DNA from 2 places in the Methylobacterium oryzisoli genome. Region 2 is predicted to be linked to the other one. Evidence: predicted binding sites of a transcription regulator. Region 2 holds the regulator's gene; the other holds the start of a gene.
The links. The regulator HrcA, encoded in region 2, represses chaperone genes, less so after heat shock. The targets are predictions, from matches to a motif close to GTTAGCACTCNCNNNNNGNGAGTGCTAAC.

Region 1: a site for HrcA is predicted at 4,996-5,024, ahead of groES (co-chaperone GroES). Genes of this name have one in related genera too.

Annotation. Positions count from the first base shown of each region.
Region 1 covers NZ_JBKIBX010000069.1:7,507-17,753, forward strand. Annotated here, with positions in the region: gene ACKUB9_RS32380 (GAF domain-containing sensor histidine kinase) at 1-169, opposite strand, end outside; gene ACKUB9_RS32385 (hypothetical protein) at 428-628, shown strand; gene ACKUB9_RS32390 (HWE histidine kinase domain-containing protein) at 810-1,820, shown strand; gene ACKUB9_RS32395 (CHASE3 domain-containing protein) at 1,823-4,048, opposite strand; gene groES (co-chaperone GroES) at 5,109-5,396, shown strand; gene groL (chaperonin GroEL) at 5,486-7,126, shown strand; gene ACKUB9_RS32410 (hypothetical protein) at 8,526-8,852, shown strand; gene ACKUB9_RS32415 (5-formyltetrahydrofolate cyclo-ligase) at 8,925-9,536, shown strand; partial or broken gene ACKUB9_RS32420 (IS6 family transposase) at 9,761-10,247, shown strand, end outside.
Region 2 covers NZ_JBKIBX010000033.1:57,353-70,065, forward strand. Annotated here, with positions in the region: gene ACKUB9_RS24915 (phospholipase A2 family protein) at 1-5, shown strand, start outside; gene ACKUB9_RS24920 (lytic murein transglycosylase) at 130-1,398, opposite strand; gene ACKUB9_RS24925 (DUF3750 domain-containing protein) at 1,419-2,138, opposite strand; gene ACKUB9_RS24930 (dodecin) at 2,393-2,605, shown strand; gene ACKUB9_RS24935 (EAL domain-containing protein) at 2,686-5,562, opposite strand; gene ACKUB9_RS24940 (N-acyl amino acid synthase FeeM domain-containing protein) at 5,866-6,621, shown strand; gene ACKUB9_RS24945 (MFS transporter) at 6,653-7,816, shown strand; gene ACKUB9_RS24950 (tartrate dehydrogenase) at 7,920-8,999, shown strand; gene ACKUB9_RS24955 (DUF1236 domain-containing protein) at 9,109-9,978, shown strand; gene hrcA (heat-inducible transcriptional repressor HrcA) at 10,076-11,179, opposite strand; gene ACKUB9_RS24965 (hypothetical protein) at 11,370-11,678, shown strand; gene rph (ribonuclease PH) at 11,792-12,505, shown strand; gene rdgB (RdgB/HAM1 family non-canonical purine NTP pyrophosphatase) at 12,505-12,713, shown strand, end outside.

The DNA.
Region 1 (10,247 bases), on a different contig from region 2:
CGTTGAGCTCGCGGCCGGGAGCGAGCCCGAAGCCGATCTCGTCCCGGACGCCGCAGGCGATCCAACGGTCCTCGGTAACCCGGGCGACGGCCGCGAAGCCCATGCCCGTTGTCCTGCAGACCACCTCCAGGATGGTCGGGATGGCCGCGATGCGAGCGACCAGGTCCACCGCATTCGCTCGTTCGTTCGACACCACCAAGTCCGTTCCGCAGCCCCGTCGATTGCGCGCCATCCTAGCTTCAGCGCCGGGGGCATCCTAGCGGCAAGGTCCCGTTACGGTGAAGGACCGCCCTCGACGCCGGCGGGCGAAGGCTCTCAAGCACTCCGGTCCCGATCCGAGACCAAGCGAAGGCGCGGGGTGCCGAGGCCCGCCATCGCCGCGGCGACCTTGCGTTCGAGCTCGCCGTCCCGGAACGGCTTCAGCACGATGCCCTCGACCCCGACGGATCCGGCCTGCGTCAGGGCGGCGGTGTCGGCGTACCCGGGCCTGCCGGTGGTGCTGGCCAGCGGCTACAGCGCGGTGCTCGCCGAGGAAGGCTCGCGCGGGTTCGAGTTGCTGCAGAAGCCGTACTCGGTCGAGGCGATCTCGCGGGTCCTACGCAAGGTCATCCGCCAAAGAGCGACTTGACGGGTCCCCGGGTTTCGACGCGTCCCTGTGCCCCGCATCCTCGCCCGACAGGTCCTGGCCGCCGTTCCCGCTCCACGGGGCGAAGGGTCGCGCGAGCTGGCTACGCAGGACCGCAACCCGTAGGGCTATCCCAGGTTTATCCGCAGTCCGGCGGGCTGGATGCCGGTATGAGGATCTGACCTTGCACGTTCGGGACGACGCGAAGCCGCTGAGGCCGGATCTGGAAGTTCTCCTGGCCGCGGTCGAGGCGTCGGGCGAAGCCATCCTGATCACCTCCGCCGAGCTGGACGAGCCGGGCCCGTGCATCGAGTACGTCAACCCCGCCTTCACCCGCATGACCGGCTACGAGGCGCAAGAGGTCGTCGGCCGTTCGCCGCGCATGCTCCAGGGCCCCAAGACGGACCGCGCGGTGCTGGACGCGTTGCGCGCTTCCCTGGCGGCCGGCGAGCCCGCCCAGGGCGAGGCAGTGAACTACCGCAAGGACGGCTCGACCTACGTCGTCGAGTGGCTGATCACCCCGGTGCGCGAAGCGGATGGGCGCATCACCCGCTGGATCTCGGCGCAACGCGACACCACCGAGCGGCGAGCCTACGAGGACCGGCAGGCGCTCATGGTGCGTGAGTTGCACCACCGGGTGAAGAACACGCTCGCCACCGTGCAGGCCGTGCTGAACGCCACTATGCGCTCGTCCCTCTCGACGGCCGAGTTCACCCAGGCCCTGTCGGGTCGGATCGCGTCGCTGGCCCGCACGCACGCGCTGATCACCGAGGACCTTGCCCAGGCCGCCTCGTTCGACGGGCTGCTGCAGGCCGAGCTCGATCCCTACGACGAGCGCGGGCGCCTCGCGCTCGAAGGCCCCCGGGTCGTGCTGCCATCGGAGCTCGCCGTACCGGTCGGCATGGCGCTCCATGAGCTGACCACCAACGCCCTACGGCACGGCTCGCTCGCCGACCCGAACGGCCGGCTCCAGGTGACCTGGTGGGTCGAGGATGGGCCCTGTGGCCGCGCCCTGCGCTGGGACTGGGCCGAGCATGACGGGCCTCCCGCCGGGCACCCCACCCGCGAGGGCTTCGGCCACCGCCTCCTCAACAAGGTGCTGGCCGCTCAGACGGGTGCCGAGGTCGATGTCGCGTTCGCGCCAGACGGGCTGAGGGTCTCCGTGCGCATGCCGCTGCCCGGCCCCGCCGCCTGAGGCTACCTATCCCGTTTGGGCCACAGGGCGACGACGTTGCCGACCTCAGCCACCGGAACGGATGCCGTCCCGAGCACCTCGGCGACCTTGCGGGCGAGTTGCTCGCGTTTGAACGGCTTGCCGACCAAGTGCACGCCGTCGTCGAGTCGGCCATGGTGCACGATGGAATTCTCGGTGTAGCCCGACATGAACACCACCCGCACCTCGGGGCGGATGGCCTGGACGCGCTCGGCGAGTTCGCGCCCGCGCACACGACCCGGCAGCACCACGTCGGTGAGCAGCAGGTCGATGGCGGAGGCGTTCGCACCGAACATCCGCAAGCCCTCCTCGCCGTCGGCCGCCTCAAGCACCCGGTAACCGAGGTCGGCGAGGATTGCACAGGCGATCTCGCGCACCGCCGCCTCGTCCTCCACCACCAGCACCGTCGCGGAGCCGCGTGGCAGCTCTATCGGCTCTACCCTACGCTGGGGCGCCGCCGCGGCGCGCACCGCACGCGGCAGGTAAATCTTAACGGTCGTGCCCTCGCCGGGCTCGGAGTAGATCTTCACGTGCCCGCCCGACTGCTTGACGAAGCCGAAGACCATGGCGAGGCCGAGGCCTGTTCCCTTGCCGTCGGGCTTGGTCGTGAAGAACGGCTCGAAGACGCGCGCCAGCACCTCCGGCGCCATGCCGTGGCCTGTGTCGGAGACCGCCACCATGGCGTAATCGCCGGGCAAGACCTCGGCGTGGTGCCGGGCGTATTCGAGGTCGAGCACCTTGTTGCCGAGCTCGATCGTAAGCCGCCCCCCGCCCGGCATCGCGTCGCGGGCGTTCAGCGCGAGGTTCAGCACCGCGCTCTCCAGCTGCGCCGGGTCGGCCATGGCAGGCCAGAGCCCGGCGGTCTCGACGTAGCGGACCTCGATGTGCTCGCCGAGGGTGCGGCGGAGCAACGGGACCAAGTCCGGTATGGTCGCGGCGAGGTCGATGGCGGCGGGCGCGAGCGGCTGCTTGCGGGCGAAGGCGAGAAGCTGCCCGGTGAGCGTCGCGCCGCGCTGGGCCGCCCATGCGGCCCGCTCGATGCGCTGCTGCAGCTTGACGTCGTCGGTCAGCTTGGCGCGGACGAACTCCAGATTGCCGAGGATGACCTGCAGCAGGTTGTTGAAGTCGTGCGCAATGCCGCCGGTCAACTGCCCGATGGCCTGCATCTTCTGGGCTTCCCGCAGGACGCCCTCGGCCTGGGCGCGTTTGGTCATGTCCGAGATGGTCAGAACGAAACCGCCGTCTGGCATCGGCGTGCGGCGGATCTCCAAGTGGTGCCCGTCGCCGCCCTGGCGCTCGTATGTGATGGCCTCGCGAGGGTTCTGGCTGCCGTGGCGGATCTGGTCCTCGGTCTCCAGCGCGGGCCGGCCCGGTTCGGCGGTGTGCTCGACGAAAGCGCCGTAGGTGGCTCCCGGCTGCATCATGGCCCTGGGCAGGTCGAGCAGCACCTGGAAGCACTCGTTCCAGCTCGCGAGCTTGCGGTCGGGCCCGAACACCGCCACGCCCTGGCTGAGGCTGTCGAGGGTGGTGCGTAGGCGCAGGGCAAGGTCGCGCTGCTCCTCCTCGGTCCTGTAGGAGCGAGACCATGCCTGGTTCAGGAGACGGGCAGCCCAGAGCAGGGTCAGGACAGCGAGAAGCGAGCCACCGACCACCATCCAGCGCACCCACCTCGCGCGGGCGTCGTTCTGGGCGAGGCGCTCGTCGAGCAGGCGCTGCTCGTCGGCCAGGATCGACGCGACCACGGCCTCGGCCTCGCGCATGTCGTTGCGGCCCGCGTCGGTATTGACGATGCGCAGCGCGGCCTCCAGCCCGCCGTCGCGGCGCGCCGGCACGGTCTGGGCGAGTTCCTCAAGCTTGTGCGAGACGACGGGTGCCAGCGACCGGATACGGTCCTGCTGGGCGGCGTTGTCGGCGGTGAGCGTCTGCAACTCGCCCTGGAGCACGCCGATCCGGTCGCGCGCCTCGTTGTAGGGCCCGAGATAGTCGTCGCGCCCCGTCAGCAGGTACCCTCGCTGGCCGCGCTCGGCGTCGCGCAGGGCGATGGCGAGGTCCTTGGTCGTGCCGAGCACACGGTAGCTGTGCTGGGACCACTCGCGAGCGACGCGGGCGGCGTTCAGCCGCTCCCAGGTCACCGCGCCGACGAGCGCCAGGATGACTACCAGCACACCGAAGACCAGGAGGTTGGCGCGCGTGACGAGGTAGCGGGTCATCGTGATGAAGCTCGCGGAGGTCGCGCCAGCGGTCGCGGCCCGAATACGTTGTCAGGCGATTGCGGGATTAGTGAGGCCTTCCGCGTTCGATAGGTCGTCAACGCGGTCCCGCACCGTCCTGATGAGCGTGCGGGTGACGGCCTGGGTCAGCTCCGCCGACCTCTGTAGCCGCTACACTCCAGGGCAATCCCGGAAGAAGTCCGTGATGCCTTTAGCTTGCTGCGTTCCGGCACTACGAGACGCCCGCCCTCGGCATCCAGCTATCAATGTGGATTTCTGAACCGCCTTCGGGGATTCGGTCGGGCCCGTCACGACCGCGCGCAGGGTAGCCCCGGCATCGACGACGAACCTGATCCGTCCGCGGCCGGCGATCGCCGGCTGACATTCGTTTGATGTCACACAACGTCAGGGTGTTGTGGCCGCCGGGACTTGCCACTCCATGCCAATGGCAGCTTTCGGATGCTAAGCGGCCATTCCGAGGGCTCTGTTTGAAAGGCCGCTTATGGCGCAGAGCCGAACAGGCGGATCGCGAACTCCTGACCCTGAGCAGCTCATCGTGACGAGTGTGAGGAGTGTCTGGTTCCGAGCGTGTTCCAGACCAGTGATGCCTCATGGGACCTGCGCGCGACGCGTCTCGATCGATGAAGCCGCCGCGACTTCGTCCGCTTGACGAGTGGCTTGCGACCTGTCTGAGTTCGCTGGAACTCCTAGACCGCGCCAGTTCGGATCGGACGGAGGGGTGAGATCCGGACGCGCAGGCCGCGTCGGTCTGTCCGATTCTCACCCCTGCCATACCCCGACCCGAGCCGACCTGCCACCACTTGGCGTGACCACGCCCTCTGCCCGACCCTGGCTCGAGCCCGCTTGCCCCTGGCTCGCGCGACAACGCGAGCAGTGTCACTGCAGACGTGCAGCTCAGCAGTGATATGCGGAGCCGACCGATGATCGTTAGCACTCAGTGATGCGGAGTGCTAAGACGCTTCGCAGGGAGGCGGAGACCTCTCTCGAGTGGCAGCCCTGGCAAGCCGCTCACCTCATCAGGCAGGAAACCGGAGGCCCTATGAAGTTTCGTCCGTTGCACGACCGCGTGGTCGTCCGCCGCATCGAGGCGGAGGAGAAGACTAAGGGCGGCATCATCATTCCCGATACCGCCAAGGAGAAGCCCCAGGAAGGCGAGATCGTCGCCGTGGGCCCGGGCGCTCGCGACGAGGCCGGCGAGCTCGTGCCCCTCGACGTCAAGGCCGGCGACCGGGTGCTGTTCGGCAAGTGGTCGGGCACCGAGGTCCGCCTCGACGGCCAGGACCTCCTGATCATGAAGGAATCCGACATCATGGGCGTCCTCACCTGAGACGGCCCCACGGACTCATGAGTTCCGCCCTTCGAGGCTGCCCATCCGGGGCGCCTTAGGGTTGCAATCCGACACCAAGGATCTGACCTATGGCTGCCAAGGACGTTCGTTTCTCTTCTGACGCACGCGAGAAGATGCTGCGCGGCGTCGACATCCTCGCCAACGCCGTGAAGGTCACGCTCGGCCCGAAGGGCCGCAACGTGGTGCTCGAGAAGAGCTTCGGCGCGCCCCGCATCACCAAGGACGGCGTCACCGTCGCCAAGGAGATCGAGCTTTCCGACCGCTTCGAGAACATGGGCGCCCAGATGGTGCGCGAAGTGGCTTCGAAGACCAGCGATATGGCGGGCGACGGCACCACCACCGCCACCGTGCTGGCCCAGGCCATCGTCAAGGAAGGCGCCAAGTACGTCGCCGCCGGCATGAACCCGATGGACCTGAAGCGCGGCATCGACCTCGCCACTGCCGCCGCCGTGAAGGACATTACCGGCCGCGCCAGGAAGGTTGCCTCGTCTGAGGGGATCGCCCAGGTCGGCACCATCTCGGCCAACGGCGACAAGGATATCGGCCAGATGATCGCACAGGCGATGCAGAAGGTCGGCAACGAGGGCGTGATCACGGCCGAAGAAGCAAAGACAGCCGAGACCGAGCTCGACGTCGTCGAGGGCATGCAGTTCGACCGCGGCTACCTCTCCCCGTACTTCATCACGAACGCGGAGAAAATGATCGCCGATCTCGAGGATCCCTACATCCTGATTCACGAGAAGAAATTGTCGTCTCTTCAGTCACTCTTGCCGATCCTGGAGGCGGTGGTTCAGACCGGCAAGCCGCTGCTGATCGTCGCCGAGGACATCGAGGGCGAGGCGCTGGCGACCCTGGTGGTGAACAAGCTGCGCGGCGGCCTGAAGGTCGCGGCCGTGAAGGCGCCGGGCTTCGGTGACCGCCGCAAGGCCATGCTGGAGGACATCGCGATCCTGACCGCCGGTCAGATGATCGCCGAGGACCTCGGCATCAAGCTCGAGAACGTGACCCTCCCGATGCTCGGCCGCGCCAAGCGGGTGCGCATCGAGAAGGAGAACACCACGATCATCGACGGCGCCGGCGACAAGGCCGACATCGAGGGCCGCGTCCAGCAGATCAAGGCGCAGATCGAGGAGACCACCTCGGACTACGACCGCGAGAAGCTGCAGGAGCGCCTGGCCAAGCTCGCGGGTGGAGTTGCAATCATCCGTGTCGGCGGCTCGACGGAGATCGAGGTCAAGGAGAAGAAGGACCGTGTAGAGGACGCCCTGCACGCCACCCGCGCGGCGGTGGAAGAGGGCATCGTTCCGGGCGGCGGCACCGCGCTGCTGCGGGCCCAGGCGGCCGTGGCCGCGCTCAAGAGCGACAATCCGGATGTTCAGGCCGGCATCAAGATCGTGCTCAAGGCCCTGGAAGCGCCGATCCGGCAGATCGCCGAGAACGCGGGCGTCGAGGGCTCGATCGTGGTCGGCCAGATCTCCAGCAACACGGGCTCCGAGACCTACGGCTTCAACGCCCAAACCGAGGAGTACGTGGACATGCTTGAGGCCGGCGTCGTCGATCCGGCCAAGGTGGTGCGTACGGCCCTGCAAGGGGCAGCCTCGGTCGCCGGCCTGCTCGTCACCACGGAGGCGATGGTGGCGGATGCGCCGAAGAAGGAGAGCCCCGCTCCCGCAATGCCGGGCGGCGGCATGGGCGGCATGGACTTCTGAGTTCGGCCACCTTGAAACCAGGCGGGCGGGCCGCTGCGAGGCGGCCTGCCAATCTCCGAACCCGAGCCCGGTTTCCTCCCATTCCCCACCTGCTTCGTTGGGGCGTGTGGGCGAGACCAGCCAGAGCCACAGGTCACGCTCGCCGACCTCGATGAGACTGACGAAGCCACGATCCCATCAAGCCGTCCACGAACGACCGACATGGCGGACAGGCCCGATGATCCGCCCCGCTCCGCCAGGATGATTATTCCGAGCAATCTCGCCACGCGGGCGCTGCTCGGGTGTGCCCGCAGGTCGCTCCTTCAACTCCATGGACGAGCGAAGTCGGCTGAGCAGCACTGATCTTTACAGGCACCCTCGCTGGCAGGCTTCACCTCCCGCAAGGGGTCTTGGAGTCCGACATCGGAGCTTGGCGGCAGGCGGAGCGAAACGGGAGCTACGGCCCCCGACATTGCGATGAACATCAGCGTGAGGACCGGCGCGCTCAGGATGGACCCATTGGCTGACTACGCCAGCGGCGTCGGTCTTGTCCGCGCCTGACGATGGCCGGGACCCGATTGCCGGGTGGTCGCTCCGTCCTCAATCAGCCACGTGGCCGTAGAGTTGGACAGCTGCCCACCTATGGGCGCAGAGTGGTGCCTCCCCCGCCGCGCTAGTCGGGAGCCATCAGGTTCGTTGCCGTACGCGCGAGGTGGGTGCTTGGCCTGTTTCCGATTGGCCGATTTCAAGGCAGCGCTGACGGGCTTGTCACGTTGGACAAGTATAGGCCGTTTTGGGCCCCAAAACGGCGGCAAAGTGGTCGGCTAAGCCATTGAAATCGCACGAACTGCGGCGGCTCGGCCCTTCAGTAGAGGCAAGTAACCAAGCCCAACGTGACAAGCCCTGGGAGAGCTCTCACCAGCGGGCGCGACGACGAGAGTGCAAGCAGCAGGGTATTGCGTCGTTCAGCTCAGCACCTCCTCTTACAGGCCCCCATCCAGAAATAATTCTATGTTCAACGTACCGAACTGTCGCGCCAGGCGCCCGGATGAAGGCACACCAGAGTTCGCCAGCAGTATCAGCATTCGCCAGAATTCGCCATGTCTAGCCGCTCTGTTCAGGCAATGAAATGGATAGCCTTTAACAAGGTCATCAAGTCTGCTTGTAAACTTATTTGGCGGGTGAAATGCCAGCGGTAAGCGTACGGCGCAATGCACCGGTTGATTTGACCGCATTCGACTGGTGGAATATTTTCTCAGCAATGTCACCCATTTTGGGTGTACATCATCCGGCCGAATGCTAATATGCACTCGCCGATCATGAGTTCGATGTAGGCTCTGAAGTGCAATGCTATGCTTCTGGTGATGCTGAGCTTGAGGCGAGCTGAAGGCTTCCGCCCAGCATGGCGAGGTAAACACCCATGAGCACGCATCTGGGTCGTTCTGCCGAGGAGTGGGCGAGGATCATCGCGGAGGCTTATGGAGCAGGGACACGCCCCCCTCTCACGCCGCGATTGCTGGAAGAGATGCGCATCATCCTCGCCGAGGCGCTCAGAGAAGCGGAGGCGGCCAGCAGTGCCGATGCCGAATGGTGTGAGCGCGTGAACTTGGTTCTGGATCGCAGCGAGATGTCCCTTCACGCCGCCGTTGGGCCTCGTTTGGCTGGCCTTGATGGAGCTGCCGGATCTGTTGTCATGGTGCACCGTTCTGAAGCCGGACGTCCACTACGGCCTTTCGGCGGGCAGTAGCCGATATCGTGGAGCATCGGCACCCTGGTCGACGTCGCAACGGATCAGCAGAGTACGGGCAGGAGTGGGTTGATGAGTGACACTCCCAGCAAATCGGGTGCCGGCTCCGGTCAGCCGAGCGCCGACGCGGACTGGCCGACAGTCCGTGATTGGCGCAAAACGATGCGAGCGAAGCTGGTCGAGCAGCGCATTGGCATTTCCGCTGAAGATCGCGCAGCACGGAGTAGCAGGATCAGTGGCGTGCTCGGAGCTAATCTGGAGCCATATAGCAGCAAGCTGATTGGCTTCTATTGGCCCTTCCGAGGCGAGTATGATCCACGAAGCGTCCTCTTGTCCATGCAGGAGAACGGCGCGCGACTTGCGCTTCCGGTGATCGTCGAGCGCGGGCAGCCACTCGTCTTTCGCGAGTGGTCACCGGGCAGCTTGATGAAGCAAGGAGTCTGGAACATTCCGATGCCGGAATCTGGCAAGCCAGTGTCTCCCGACGTACTGGTTGTGCCATTAGTCGGGTTTGACGAGCAGGGTTACCGGCTGGGCTACGGCGGCGGCTTCTACGATCGCACGATCGCCGCGATGCAGACACGGCCGCGCACCATCGGCGTAGGTTTCGAGCTCGGTCGTCTGACGACGATCTATCCGCAGCCGCATGACGTCCCATTGGAAGTGATCATCACGGAGCGATGACAAAGATCTGGGTTAGATCAAGGTTGGTCGGGCAGCAGCCCCCACATGCTCGAGCCATGCTTCTCGCTGTTATTGCCGGCATCGCTCTCGTGGCCGCCAGCATTCTGTTGCTCTACGAGGTGCTGGCGATAGCTGGACGGAAGCTGGGCACCCAGCGTCGGGGCTTGTCACGTTGAGCGGCGTCTTGGTTTGCCGCGGCTGATCCGGCACCGTAGCCGTACGGAATGAACGTGCTCTCCTACGCTGGCTACCGCTTCTCGTCCGAGATCATCCAGCGGACCGTCTGGATGTATCTCCGATTCTCCCTGAGTTTCCGGGATGTGGAAAAACTCCTGGCCGAGCGCGGCATCATCGTCGCCTACGAGAGTATCCGGCGTTGGGTGCTCACCTTCGGTCCCGCCATCGCGCGGCGGCTACGCGCCTCTCGCCCGAAGCCGCACGGCCGCTGGCACCTGGACGAAGTTTTCGTGCAGATCGCGGGCCGACAAATGTACTTGTGGCGAGCCGTGGACGCCGAAGGCGAGGTGCTGGACGTGCTGGTCCAGCACAAGCGGGACAGGCGCGCCGCCAAGAAGCAGGGCATGACACCCGACGCGTGGGTCATTGACAAATACCCGGCCTACGCAGCCGCGCTTCGTGAGATGAAGCTGAGCCAACTGGAGCACGTCCAGCGAAAACGAGCGAACAACCGGGCCGAGAGCTCGCACGTGC
Region 2 (12,713 bases):
AATAGGCCTTGGCCGCCGGACCGGGCACCGGTCCGGCGGCGCGATCGATGACGAACCGACGGCCCGAGCGGAGTCGGCCGAGCCGTTCCGCTCGGGCCACCGATCGCCGTAGGCGTGGCTGCCTCGGAGTCAGCGTGCGGGGCGCAGGCGGTCGAGCAGCGCGGGATCGGGATAGCCGTCCGGCACCAGCCCCTCGGCGGCCTGGAAGGCGCGGATTGCCGCCCGGGTGCGCGGGCCGACCCGCCCGTCGATGCCGCCGACCGCAAAGCCCCGCGCCGCGAGGCCGGATTGCAGGTCGCGGCGCTCCTCGGCGGTGAGCGGACGGTCGCCACGGGGCCAGTCCTGCGCGAAGGCAGGCTCGCCCCGCAGCCGGTCGGACAGGTGGGCCACCGCCAGCGCGTAGGCGAGCGCCGTGTTGTAGCGCAGGATGGCGTCGAAGTTCGGCAGCAGCAGGAAGGCCGGCCCCCGCGCCCCCGCCGGCAGCACCAGCCGGGCCGGCGTCTGCGCCTCCGCGAAAGCCAGCGGTCCGGCCGGGCGCAGGCCCAGATGCTGCCACTCGGGCAGGGTCCGGGTCGTCACCTCGTCGGCGAGCGCGAGGTCGAAGCCCGGCGGCAGCACGACCTCGTAGCCCCAGCGTTCCCCGGGGCGCCAGCCGACGCTGCGCAGGTAGCTCGCCGTGGAGGCGAGGGCGTCCGGCACCGAGCGCCAGATGTCGCGGGCGCCGTCGCCGTCGAAATCCACCGCGTGGCGCAGCGCCGTCGTGGGCATGAACTGCGTGTGGCCCATCGCCCCCGCCCAGGACCCCGTCATCGCACCCGGCGGCACGCTGCCCTGGGCGAGGAGGCGCAGGGCCGCGATCAGCTCCTCGCGCCACATCGCGACGCGCTCGCCCCCGCCGCAGGCGAGCGTCGCCAGGGAGCGGATCACCGGCCGGACCCGGGCGGGATCGTCGAGCACGGCGCCGTAGCCCGATTCGATGCCCCAGATCGCCACCAGCACGTGCCGGTCGACGCCGTAGCGGGCCTCGATGGCCGCGAGCGGTCCCTCCCACTCCTTGAGCTTGGCTTGACCGGCCGCGACGCGGGAGGGCTTGGTGGCGGTGTCGAGATAGTCCCAGAGCGGCGTCTCGAACTCGGCCTGCCGCCGGGAGGCCGCCAGCACCTCGGGATCGGGCGAGAGGGGGGCGAGTTGCTCCTCGGCGAGCGACCGGGGGATGCCCTGCGCCTCGGCCGCCACGGCGAGGTCCCGGGTGCAGGCGGCGAAGGCGGCCTCGGGCGCGGGAGCCTCCGGCGCAGGCGCTTCCTGTGCTTGGGCGGCGGCCGGCAGCCCGGAGGCGAGCCACAGGGCCGCCCCGGCCAGGGCCGGGCGGAATCGCCCGAAGAAGACCAGTGAGCGCATCGGACCGGCTCCCCGATTCATCAGACGCCGAAGCGGCCGAGCGCGGGCAGCTTCACCCCCGGCCGGCGGATGTCGAGCCCCGCCACGGCGCCCAGGATGTTGACCTCCAGCCCCTCCACCCAGCCGAGGGTGAAGCCGAGATAGCCCCCGAGATTCATCCGCACGCCGGTGCGCGACGGGGTCAGGCCGATCCAGCGGCCGTCATAGGGAAAATCCTTGCCGATCGCGGTGGCCGGCAGGCTCGCGCGCATCTCCGGCACGGCGCTCATCACCGCCGCCACGAAGGTGTTCGAGTTCGGCCCGGGCCACGCCTGGTAGTCGCCCGGCTTGTCGTAGCGGTAGGTGCGGACCGCGTCGCGGATGCGCGGGATCATCCGCTCCGCCTCCGCCCCGTCGGCCGCGAAGACGATCTCCGGCGTGCTGCCGAACCAGCGCCCGTCCGGCACGAAGCGGTCCACCCAGATCGGCAGGCCCCAGGCCGTGTAGTCGAAGCGCTGGTAGGCCGAGGCGCCCGCCTCCTTGACGACGATCCAGCTGTGGGTGGCGACGATGCCGCGCCAGCTCACGGTGCGGGCCGAGAACACGCGCACGATCGCCTCGGGATGGGCGAGGGGGGCCGGCAGGAGCCCGGCGCTCGACCGATCGGCCGAGCGCCAGTCGCCCCGGTCCTGCAGGTAGTAGAGCGCGGCCGAGACCGCGATCGGCGCGAGGAAGACGAGCGCGAACGCGAGAAGGAGGATCCTGAGCAAGGGAAGTCCGGAGACGACGGAAGAGCCACGCTGATGTGGGTGTCACCGCCCCAGCCGGAAAGGGGCGGGCTGCCGCACCGCACCATCCGGCCGGAATCCGGGCAAGGCGTCCGCGCGTGGCGGTGCGAGCGGACGGCTGGTAGCATCCCATCCGGGCCGTCACGGCCGCGCCGTCTCGACCCGATGCATCCCGCGGCGGGCCGATCTCCGGCGGCCGCACGCCCGGACATGACAGGGAGGCCGCGATGGCGGACCACGTCTTCAAGGTGATCGAACTCGTCGGGACCTCGAAGGAGAGCGTTTCCGACGCCATCGACGTCGCGGTCCGGCGCGCGGCGGAGACCATCCGCAACCTGCGCTGGTTCGAGGTGGTCTCGACCCGCGGCGACGTCGCCGACGGCAAGGTGCTGCACTACCAAGTGACGCTGAAGGTCGGCTTCACCCTCGAAGGCTCCTGATCCGCCGGGCTCCGGCGCGGTCGTCCGCGCCGGACCGGCATCGTCGCGGCTGACCCGCCGACCGCGCCCGCGTCGCCGGCTCAGCCGGCGCGGCGGCGCGGTTCGGCCGCGCTCGCCAGCGGCGCCGGGCGCCCGATCAGGTAGCCCTGCGCCTCGTCGCAGCCCTCGCTGCGCAGGATCGCGCGCTGCGCCTCGGTCTCGACGCCCTCGGCCGTGACGCGCATGCCGAGGCTCGCGCCCAGGCCCACGATGGCCCGCACGATCGCGGCCGTCTCCGGGTTGGCGATGTCGGCCACGAAGGAGCGGTCGATCTTGATCTTGTCGAAGGGAAAGCGGCGCAGGTAGCTCAGGCTGGAATAGCCGGTGCCGAAATCGTCGAGCGCGATGCTCACGCCGAGGTCGCGCAGCACCGTCAGGGTGGCGATGAGCGACTCCGCCTCCTGCATCAGCATCGTCTCGGTGATCTCGAGTTCGAGCCGGTTCGGCGGCAGACCCGAGGCGCAGAGCGCGGCCAATACCGTGTGGGCGAAGCCGGGCTGCCGGAACTGCACCGCCGAGACGTTGACGGCGATGTGGGCCTTGTCGCCGAAGGCCAGCGCATCGGCGCAGGCCTGCCGCAGCGCCCAGGCCCCGATCTCCACGATGAGGCGCGTCTCCTCGGCGAGCGGGATGAACTCGCCCGGAGAGACGAGGCCGCGCACCGGGTGGCGCCAGCGCAGCAGCGCCTCGCGCCCCACCACCTGCCCGGTCGCGAGGCCGATGATCGGCTGGTAGTGCAGCACGAACTCGTCGCGGGCGAGGGCGCCGCGCAGATCGAGTTCGAGCCGCTCGCGCGCCTCGACCGCCGCATCCATGGCCGCATCGAAGAACCGGAAGGCGTTCCGCCCCTCCGCCTTGGCGCGGTAGAGCGCGAGATCGGCGCGGCCGAACAGCATCGTGCCGGAGAGGCCGTGCTCGGGCGCCATCGCGATGCCGATGCTCACGCCGATCCGCACGTCGCGGCCGGCCACCGCGAAGGGCTCGCTCAGCTGGGCCAGCACCCGGCGGGCGAGCGCGGCGGCGTCCTGGGCGCTGCGGCTGCCGGATTGCAGGATCGCGAACTCGTCGCCGCCGAGCCGCGCCACCGTGTCCTCGACGCGCAGAAGGCCCTGGAGGCGCCGCGCCACGGCTTCGAGCAGCGTGTCGCCCGCCGGGTGCCCGAGCGTGTCGTTGACCGCCTTGAAGCGGTCGAGGTCGAGGCACAGGACGGCCAGCGAGCCGCCCTGGTGGGCGATGTCGGCGAGGTGCTGGTCCAGCCGCTCGCGAAACAGCGTGCGGTTCGACAGGCCGGTCAGCGGGTCGTGGCGCGCCATGTGGGCGATCTGCGCCTCGGCGACCTTGCGGGCGCTGATGTCGATGTGGGTGCCGACGACGCGGGTGGGCGCCCCGGTGCGGCTGCGCTCCACCACCTTGCCGCGCGAGAGGACCCAGGCGAAGGTCCCGGCCTTGGTCAGCAGGCGGTGCTCGCACTCGTAGATCGGCGTGCGCCCCTCGATGTGGTCGGCGAACAGGCGCAGCGCCCGCTCCCGGTCGTCGGGGTGGATCAGGTCCTCCCAGTCGCGGCCCTGGCCGCCGAGTTCGCCCGGCGCGTAGCCCAGCATGGTGTGCCAGCGCTCCGAGTGCCAGGAGCGGCAGCGCATCAGGTCGCGGTCCCAGAGGCCGTCGCTGCCCGCATCGAGCGCCATGGTGAGGCGCTCCTCGCTGGTGCGCAGGGCCTCCCGAGCGGTGACGATCTCGTCGATGTCGAGCGCCGTGCTCAGCCACTCGACGCCGCCGTCCTCGCGCGCGACCGGGACGCTCACGAGCTTGTGCCAGCGATAGACGCCGTCGCGTCGCCGCAGGCGGCCCTCCGCCGAGGTCGCCGATTGCGTGGCGCGCGCCCGCGTATGGGCACGGTTCAGGCGCCGCGCATCGCCCGGATGGTAGAGCTGGACCCGGTCGGCGAGGCGGACATAGAGGGCCGACCCGAAGAAGTCGCGAAGCCGCGGATTGGCGTAGGTGACCTCGCCGTCCGCATCCTCCAGCCAGACCATTTGCGGGAGGGCGTCGGTGAGCGCGCGCAGGCGGGCCTCGCTCGCCGCGACCCGCTCCTCGGCGCGCTTGCGCTCGGTGATGTCGGTGAGAGTGCGCAGCGCGCCGCCGCCGCTCAGGGCGATGCTGCGGACGTCCAGCACCATGCCGTTCGTGCGCGTCCGCTCCTCGGCCGGGGAGGGGAGAACGGACCCCGCCTCTCCGCCGCGCAGGATCGCCCCGAGGAGCGCGTCCTCGCCCGCCCCGGCGAGCGCGCGCCGCAGCTCGGCGAGGGAGGGCTGGCCGGCCAGGAAGGCCGGATCGAGCCCGAGCAGCTCGCTCGCCCGGCGGTTGGAGACCGCGACGGTGCCGCCCCCATCCACCATGACGAGCCCCTGCTCCATGGTGTCGAGGGTGGTGGTGAGGAGCGCGGTGGTCGCCTGGAGCCGCTCCTCGGTGCGCCGCATCTCCGTGACGTCGAGCACGGTGCCGAAGGTGATGACGGCGGTCCCCGCCGGATCGCGGTCGCAGAGCCCGCGCACGAGGACCGCCCGGATCTCGCCGTCGGGCCGGACGATGCGCGCCGGATACTCGAAGCGCGTACAGGTCTCGATGTGCCGGCGCAGCAGCGAGGTGACCCGCTCGTGGTCGTCGGGATGATAGGCGGCCAGCACGTCCGCCCGCGTGAGCTGGGGTCCTGCCTGCCGGAATCCGAAGATGCGCAGCGCCTCGTCGGAGAAATACCCCTGGCCAGTGGTCTGGTTGAACTGCCAGTGGCCCACATGGGCCATCTCCTCGGCCATCCGCAGGAGCCGGTTGGCCTCGGTCAGGGACGACCACGCACGGCTGACGTCCGGGCCGGGATGCGCGACGACGTCCTCCGCCGCCTGTGCCGATCGAGATTGCACGCGGGCGCTCCAACGACAGTGAACGCCCGTCAAGCTGAATGAACCGTCCTTCGATGAGATTAACGTTCGACCAATCGGACCTTCGTGAGTGGGACCAATCGGACCGGAACACCGTCTCGTGCGGTCATCTGGATTGATAGAGCGGCGCCGGAGCGTCCGATCGGCGACCCCCGCGTGACCTCGCACCGCCCGACCGGCGCCCTCCTCAAACCCTCGTGCTGCGTTAAGCTTAATGAAGGGTTACGCGTGCCGGGATACGGAAACTCGGTTAAGGTTCCCTTACTTCAAAGCAAGGGCATCGTGATGTCGTCGATCAACGCCGCGCGTCAGCAGGGTCTGAACGTCCGTGCGAAGTCTCTCCTGTCGCGCGTGACGTATCGGCGTGCCGTCGATGAAGACGATCGCGACGACATCTTCCGGTTGCGCTACGACGCCTACCTGCGGGAGGGCGCGATCGACGCCTGCGCGGCGGGACGGTTCCACGATCCGGTCGATGATCAGGACAACACCTTCCTGTTCGGGGTCTACGTCGACGACGAGCTCGCCGGGTCGATCCGGCTCAGCGTCACGCTGCCCCGGCAGCACGCCCTGCCGACCACCGCGGTCTTTCCGGAATTCGTCGGGCCGAAGATCGCCGCCGGCGCGGTCGTCGTCGATCCGACGCGCTTCGTGGCGCGCCACGCGATCTCTCGCCACCTGCCGGAGCTGCCCTACCTCACGCTGCGCCTCGCATGGCTGGCGATGGAGCATTTCGACGGTGACTGGATCCTGCTCGCCATCCGGCCGGAGCACCGGGCGTTCTACCGGCGCTACTGGAGCGCTATCGAACTGTGCGAGGCGCGGCCCTACCCGAAGCTCGCCAAGCCGGTGGGGCTGTCGGTGGTGGATTACCGCGCGGTGAGGGAGCAGGTCTTGGAGCGGCACCCCTTCCTCGCCTCGACCCCGGCCGAGCGCGCGGGCCTGTTCGAGCCGGCCATGCCGCTGGTGCCGGAGGCCGGACTGCCGGGCGCGATCTGGCCGATGGAGCTGCGCCCGGCGGGCGCGGGCCTCACCCTCTGATCCGGCGCGCGGCCTTGAGGACGGCACGGCGATGAGGCACCGGCGGTGGCTGATGCTGGCCGTTCTCTTCGCGGCCCGGACGGTCATCGCCTACCAGTTCCAGTCGGTGGCCGCCGCCTCCTTCGCGCTGGTGCAGGACGGCGGCCTCGATTTCGCGGGGCTGGGCCTCCTGATCGGCTGCCACATGCTGCCGGGCATCGTCCTGGCGCTGCCCGGCGGGTTCCTGGCCCACCGGTTCGGGGGCAAGCCGATCGTGCTCGCGGGCCTCGCGCTGATGGCGCTCGGCGGCGTCATGATGGCGAGCCTCTCGACCGGCGCGCTGTTTTCCGGCCGCATCGTCAGCGGCGCGGGCGCGGCGCTCCTCAACGTGGTCCTCACCCGCATGGTGACGGACTGGTTCGTCGGGCGCGAGATGGTGGCCGCCTTCGGCATCTTCGTGGCGAGCTGGCCGCTCGGCATCGCGCTCGCGCTCGTCACGCTGCCGGCGCTCGCCATCGCGTATGGCTGGGCGAGCGTCGCAGCCGCGAGCGCCGTGGCGAGCGTGGCGGCGCTGGTCCTCGTGCAGGCGCTCTACACCGATCCCCCGGCGGCCACGCCCGGCCAGAAACTGCGGACAGCGTCGATCCCGACGCGCGAATACGCGCTCGCGGCGGGCGCGGGGCTGATCTGGGGGCTCTACAACGTCTCGCTCGTCATCTTCGTCTCGGCCGCACCCGACCTCTTCCTGGCCAACGGCTACCGCGTGGAGACCGCCGGCCTCATCACCAGCATCCTCGGCTGGGTGCTGGTGCTGGTCCTGCCGGGCGGGGGCCTGATCGCGCAGCGCGTGGGCCGCCCGACCGCGTTCTCGGTGACGAGCCTCGTGCTGGTCGCGGGCGCCGCCCTCGCGCTGGCCCTCACCAACCAGTCGATCCTGGCGCTGCTCGTCCTCGCGCTGCTCTTCGGCCTGCCGGCGGGGCTGCTGCTCTCGCTGCCGGGCGAACTGCTCTCGGCCGAGGCCCGGTCGAGCGGCATGGGCGTGTTCTATCTCTGCTTCTATCTCACCATGACGGGCCTGCCGGTGGTGGCGGGCATCGTGCGCGAAGCCGCGGATTCGGCCTCGAGCCCGATCCTGTTCGGCGCCGGCACGGCGCTGCTGGCGGCGATCGGCATGATCATGATCGGGCCCTACCGCACCGCCCGGCCGGCGCCCTGATGGAGCGCGCGGACCCCGCCGGCGATTGACCGCCGCCTGCGGATGCGCGACGCGGAGCCGGACACCGCGGCGACGAATGTCGCGAGGACGCAGGGAGGCCAGTATGACGACGAACCAGCGCCGCTACCGCATCGCGGTGATCCCCGGGGACGGGATCGGCAAGGAGACGGTGCCGGAGGGCGTGCGGGTCCTGGAGCAGGCGGCCAAGCGCCACGGATTCACCCTGGAGCAGGACTGGTTCGACTTCGCCTCCTACGACTACTACGCCAAGCACGGCCGCATGATGCCGGAGGACTGGAAGGCGCAGATCGGCAGCCACGACGCCATCTTCTTCGGCGCGGTCGGCTGGCCGGACAAGATTCCGGACCACGTCTCGCTCTGGGGCTCGCTCATCCTTTTTCGGCGCGAGTTCGACCAGTACATCAACCTGCGCCCGGTGCGGCTGATGCCGGGCGTGCCGAGCCCGCTGGCCAACCGCCAGCCCGGCGACATCGACTTCTGGGTGGTCCGCGAAAATACCGAAGGCGAGTACTCGAACGCGGGCGGGCGGATGTTCGCCGGCACCGAGCGCGAATTCGCCGTGCAGGAATCGATCTTCACCCGGCACGGCACCGACCGGGTGCTGCGCTTCGCCTTCGAGCTGGCGCAGAGCCGGCCCAAGAAGCACCTGACCTCGGCCACGAAGTCGAACGGCATCTCGATCACCATGCCGTACTGGGACGAGCGGGTGCGCGCGATGGCCGAGCACTACCCCGAGGTACGGTGGGACCAGTACCACATCGATATCCTCACCGCCCATTTCGTGCTGAACCCGGACCGCTTCGACGTGGTGGTCGCCTCTAACCTGTTCGGCGACATCCTGTCGGATCTCGGCCCTGCCTGCACCGGCACGATCGGCATCGCGCCGTCGGGCAACATCAACCCGGACCGGCTGTTTCCCTCGGTGTTCGAGCCGGTGCACGGCTCGGCCCCCGACATCGCGGGCCAAGGCATCGCCAATCCGATCGGCCAGATCTGGTCGGGCGCGATGATGCTGGAGCATCTCGGCGAGCGCGAAGCGGCGGCCGAGATCGTCGCCGGCATCGAGCGGGTGCTCTCCGAGCGGACGCTGCGCACCCGCGATCTCGGCGGCAACGCCGACACCGCCGCCTGCGGGCAGGCCGTGGCGGAGGCGCTCGGCTGAGCCGTCGCTCCTCGTCGGTCGCGGAACCAAAAACTCCGCGACGCCGTTGCGGGCTCACTTCGGCGGGTCCCGCACGAATGGCCTGCCCGGTCCTGACGAGGAGACACAGATGAGCAAGCTCGTTCGAGGAACCTTGACCGCGGCTGTTCTGGCGCTCGGCGCCGCGACCGCGCTCGCCCAGGGTGGCGGCGCCGGCGGTGCGGGCGGCGGCGGTGCCGGGGGCGGCGGAGGCGGCGCCGGCGTCGGTGGCGGAGCCGGGGGTGGCGCAGGCGGCGGCGCGGGCGGCGGCCTCGGGGCCGGTGGAGGCGGCGGCGCTGGCGGAGCCGGTGGCGCCGGGATGGGGCAGGGCGGTGGCGCCGGCGGCGGGCGCGGAGCGGCCGGCGGTCCGGGCGGGGCCGGCGGCACGACGGCGGGCGGCGAGCGCGGCACCGCGCAGCAGCCCGGCGGCCAGCCGGGTGGCCAGCCAGGCGGCAACGCCGGCCGGGCCGGCGAGGGCACCGGCCGCGGCACCGCCGAGCAGGGCGGCCCGCGCGGCGGGACCGAGCGAGCGGGCGGCGCCGGGGAGCGCGGCGACCGCGCGGCCGAGCGGCCCGGCGAGCGGGGTGATCGGCCCGGTGAGCGGGGCGACCGCGCCGCCGACCGGGGCGAGCGGGGAGACCGCGACGGCGTGCGCGGCGACCGGGGCGAGCGGACGGGGGCGATCGGCGAGGCCCGCGGCGCGGCCTCGCGGCTCGACACGCGCCAGCGCACCGAGTTCCGCCAGACGATCGTGAACGCGGGCGTGCGCCCGGTGCGCGGCGTCAATTTCTCGCTGTCGGTCGGCACGGCGGTGCCGCGCTCGGTGACGCTGCACACCCTGCCGCCGACGATCGTCTCGCTGGTGCCGGCCTATCGCGGCTTCCGCTACGTGCTGGTCGAGGACGACATCGTCATCATCGATCCCGACACCTTCGAGATCGTGGACGTGATCCGGTCGTGAGCCCGCGGCGGCCTTCGCCGGGCCGGTGACCGCTCCGGCGCGGGCTGCCCCCACCAAGACCTCGGCCGGTCCGGCTCCCGGGCCGGCCGATCGCGTTTCAGCCCCGCCCGCTCTCCAGCATCCGCGACACGACGCGGGCGGTGAAGTCGACCATCGGCACGATGCGGGCGTAGTTGAGCCGGGTCGGGCCGATCACCCCGACCACGCCGACGATCTTTTGGCGTCCGTCCCGGAAGGGGGCGGCGATCATCGACGAGCCGGAGAGCGAAAACAGCTTGTTTTCCGAGCCGATGAAGATGCGCACGCCCTCGCCGCCCTCGGCGCGCACCAAGAGGTCGATGACGTCCTTCTGACTCTCGAGGTCACTGAACAGCAGGCGGATCCGCTCTAGGTCCTCGGCCGCGCGCAGATCCTCCAGCAGGTTGGCCTGACCGCGCACGATCAGCTGGCGCTCGTCGCTCGGCCCCACCGCCCGGGCCAGCCCCGCCTCCACCAGCCGCTCGGTGAGCGCGTCGAGCTCGCGCTTCATCGCCTCGCGGCCCGCCTCGATCTCCGCCCGCACCTCGCCGAGCGTGCGGCCGCGGATGCGGGCGTTGAGGAAGTTCGAGGCCTCCTGCAGCGCCCCCGCGGGCAGGCCCGGCGGCAGGTCGAGGAGCCGGTTCTCCACCGAGCCGTCGTCGGAGACCAGCACCACCAGGGCGCGGCCGGGATCGAGGCGGACGAACTCGACGTGGCGCAGGTTGGCGTTCTGCTTCGTGGTCATCACAACGCCCGCGCCGCGCGAGATGCCCGAGAGCAAAACGGACGCCTCGGTGAGCGCGCTCTCGAAGGTGTGGCGAGAGGCGGCGGCCCGCATCTGGGCCTCGATGCGCCCCTGCTCCTCCTGGCCGACATCGCCGAGTTCGAGCAGGGCATCGACGAAGAAGCGCAGGCCCGTCTCGGTGGGCAGGCGGCCGGCGCTGGTGTGGGGCGCGTAGATCAGCCCCGCATGCTCCAGATCCGCCATCACGTTGCGCACCGAGGCCGGCGAGAGCGCGATCGGCAGGATGCGGGCGAGATTGCGCGAGCCCACCGGCTCGCCGGTCGCGAGGTAGCTCTCGACGATCTGACGGAAGATCTCGCGCGAGCGGTCGTTCAACTCGGCGAGGCTGCGGGCATGGCCGGAGCCGGCGGGCAGGGGAGGGAGGTCGCGCGTGTTCATCAACCGATGGGACTGACAGGACAATCAATGTGAGACGGTCGCGCGGCGTGTGCAAGCGCACAGCGCCGCGCCGCGTCGCCGCTGCGGCGGTGATCGCGCTCAGCCGCGTCAGACTCCGTTCATCCGCGCGCGCCCATCCTGCCTCTCATGAGCTTCCGGGCTCACCCGCGTCCACACCTCGGAGTACGCCATGTCGAACACCACTGCATTCGTGACACGCGCGCGCCGGCTCCTCGCCGTCGCGGCCCTCCTGGCGGCCGGCCTCGTCTTCGGGGCTCCCGGCAGCGCGACGGCCGCACCCTTCGCGCCCGCACCGGCGGTCGCCGAGGCCGCAGGCTCGCCCCTGATCCAGGTCCAAGGCCGCCACCACCATCACGGCTGGGGCCACCGTCACCACCACCATCGCCACTGGCATCACCGCCGGCATCACGGCCACTGGCATCACCGTCATCATCACCGCCACTGGCACCACCGGCATCACCGCCACTACCGCTACTGAGCGGGAGCCTGCCGGCCCGGACGCCCCGCGCGTCCGGGCTTTTGGCGCACCGCTTGCTGCTGAGGGCGCCAGCGCCTAAGAGCGCGGGCCCGTGCTGGTTTCAGGAGAGCCCGATGCGTCCGTCCAAGCGTGCGCCCGACGACATGCGCAAGGTCACGCTGGAGCGCGGCGTGGCGCGCTACGCCGAGGGCTCCTGCCTCGTCACCTTCGGGGAGACGCGGGTGCTCTGCACCGCCTCGCTGGAGGAGCGCGGTCCGCCCTGGCTGCGGGGCTCCGGCAAGGGCTGGGTCACGGCCGAGTACGCCATGCTCCCGCGCGCCACCCACGAGCGCAACCGGCGCGAGGTGAACGCGGGCAAGCCGTCGGGCCGCACGCAGGAGATCCAGCGGCTGATCGGCCGCTCGCTGCGCGCGGTGGTCAACCTGCCGGCGATCGGCGAGCGCCAGATCGTGATCGACTGCGACGTGCTGCAGGCCGATGGCGGCACCCGCACCGCCTCCATCACCGGCGCCTGGGTGGCGCTGCACGAGTGTTTCACCTGGATGCGCGGGCGCTCGATCATCTCGGTCGATCCGATGCGCGACCATGTTGCGGCGGTCTCCTGCGGCATCCACAAGGGCACGCCGATCCTCGACCTCGACTACGACGAGGATTCGGCCGCAGACACCGACGCCAACTTCGTCATCACGGGATCGGGCGGCATCGTCGAAGTGCAGGGCACCGCCGAGGCCGCGCCGTTCTCGGAGGAGGAGTTCCTGGGCCTGCTGCGCCTCGCCAAGGGCGGCGTGGCGCAGCTCGTCGCGCTGCAGAAGCAGGCGGTGGGCTGATGGGCCGGATCCTCTCCGGCCGGGTCGTCATCGCGACCCACAACAGCGGCAAGCTCACGGAGATGCGCGACCTGCTCGCGCCCTTCGGCGTCGAGGCGGTCTCGGCGGGCGAACTCAAGCTGCCCGAGCCGGAGGAGACCGGCACGATGTTCGCCGAGAACGCGGCGATCAAGGCGCGCAGCGCCGCCTCGATCACCGGCCTTCCCGC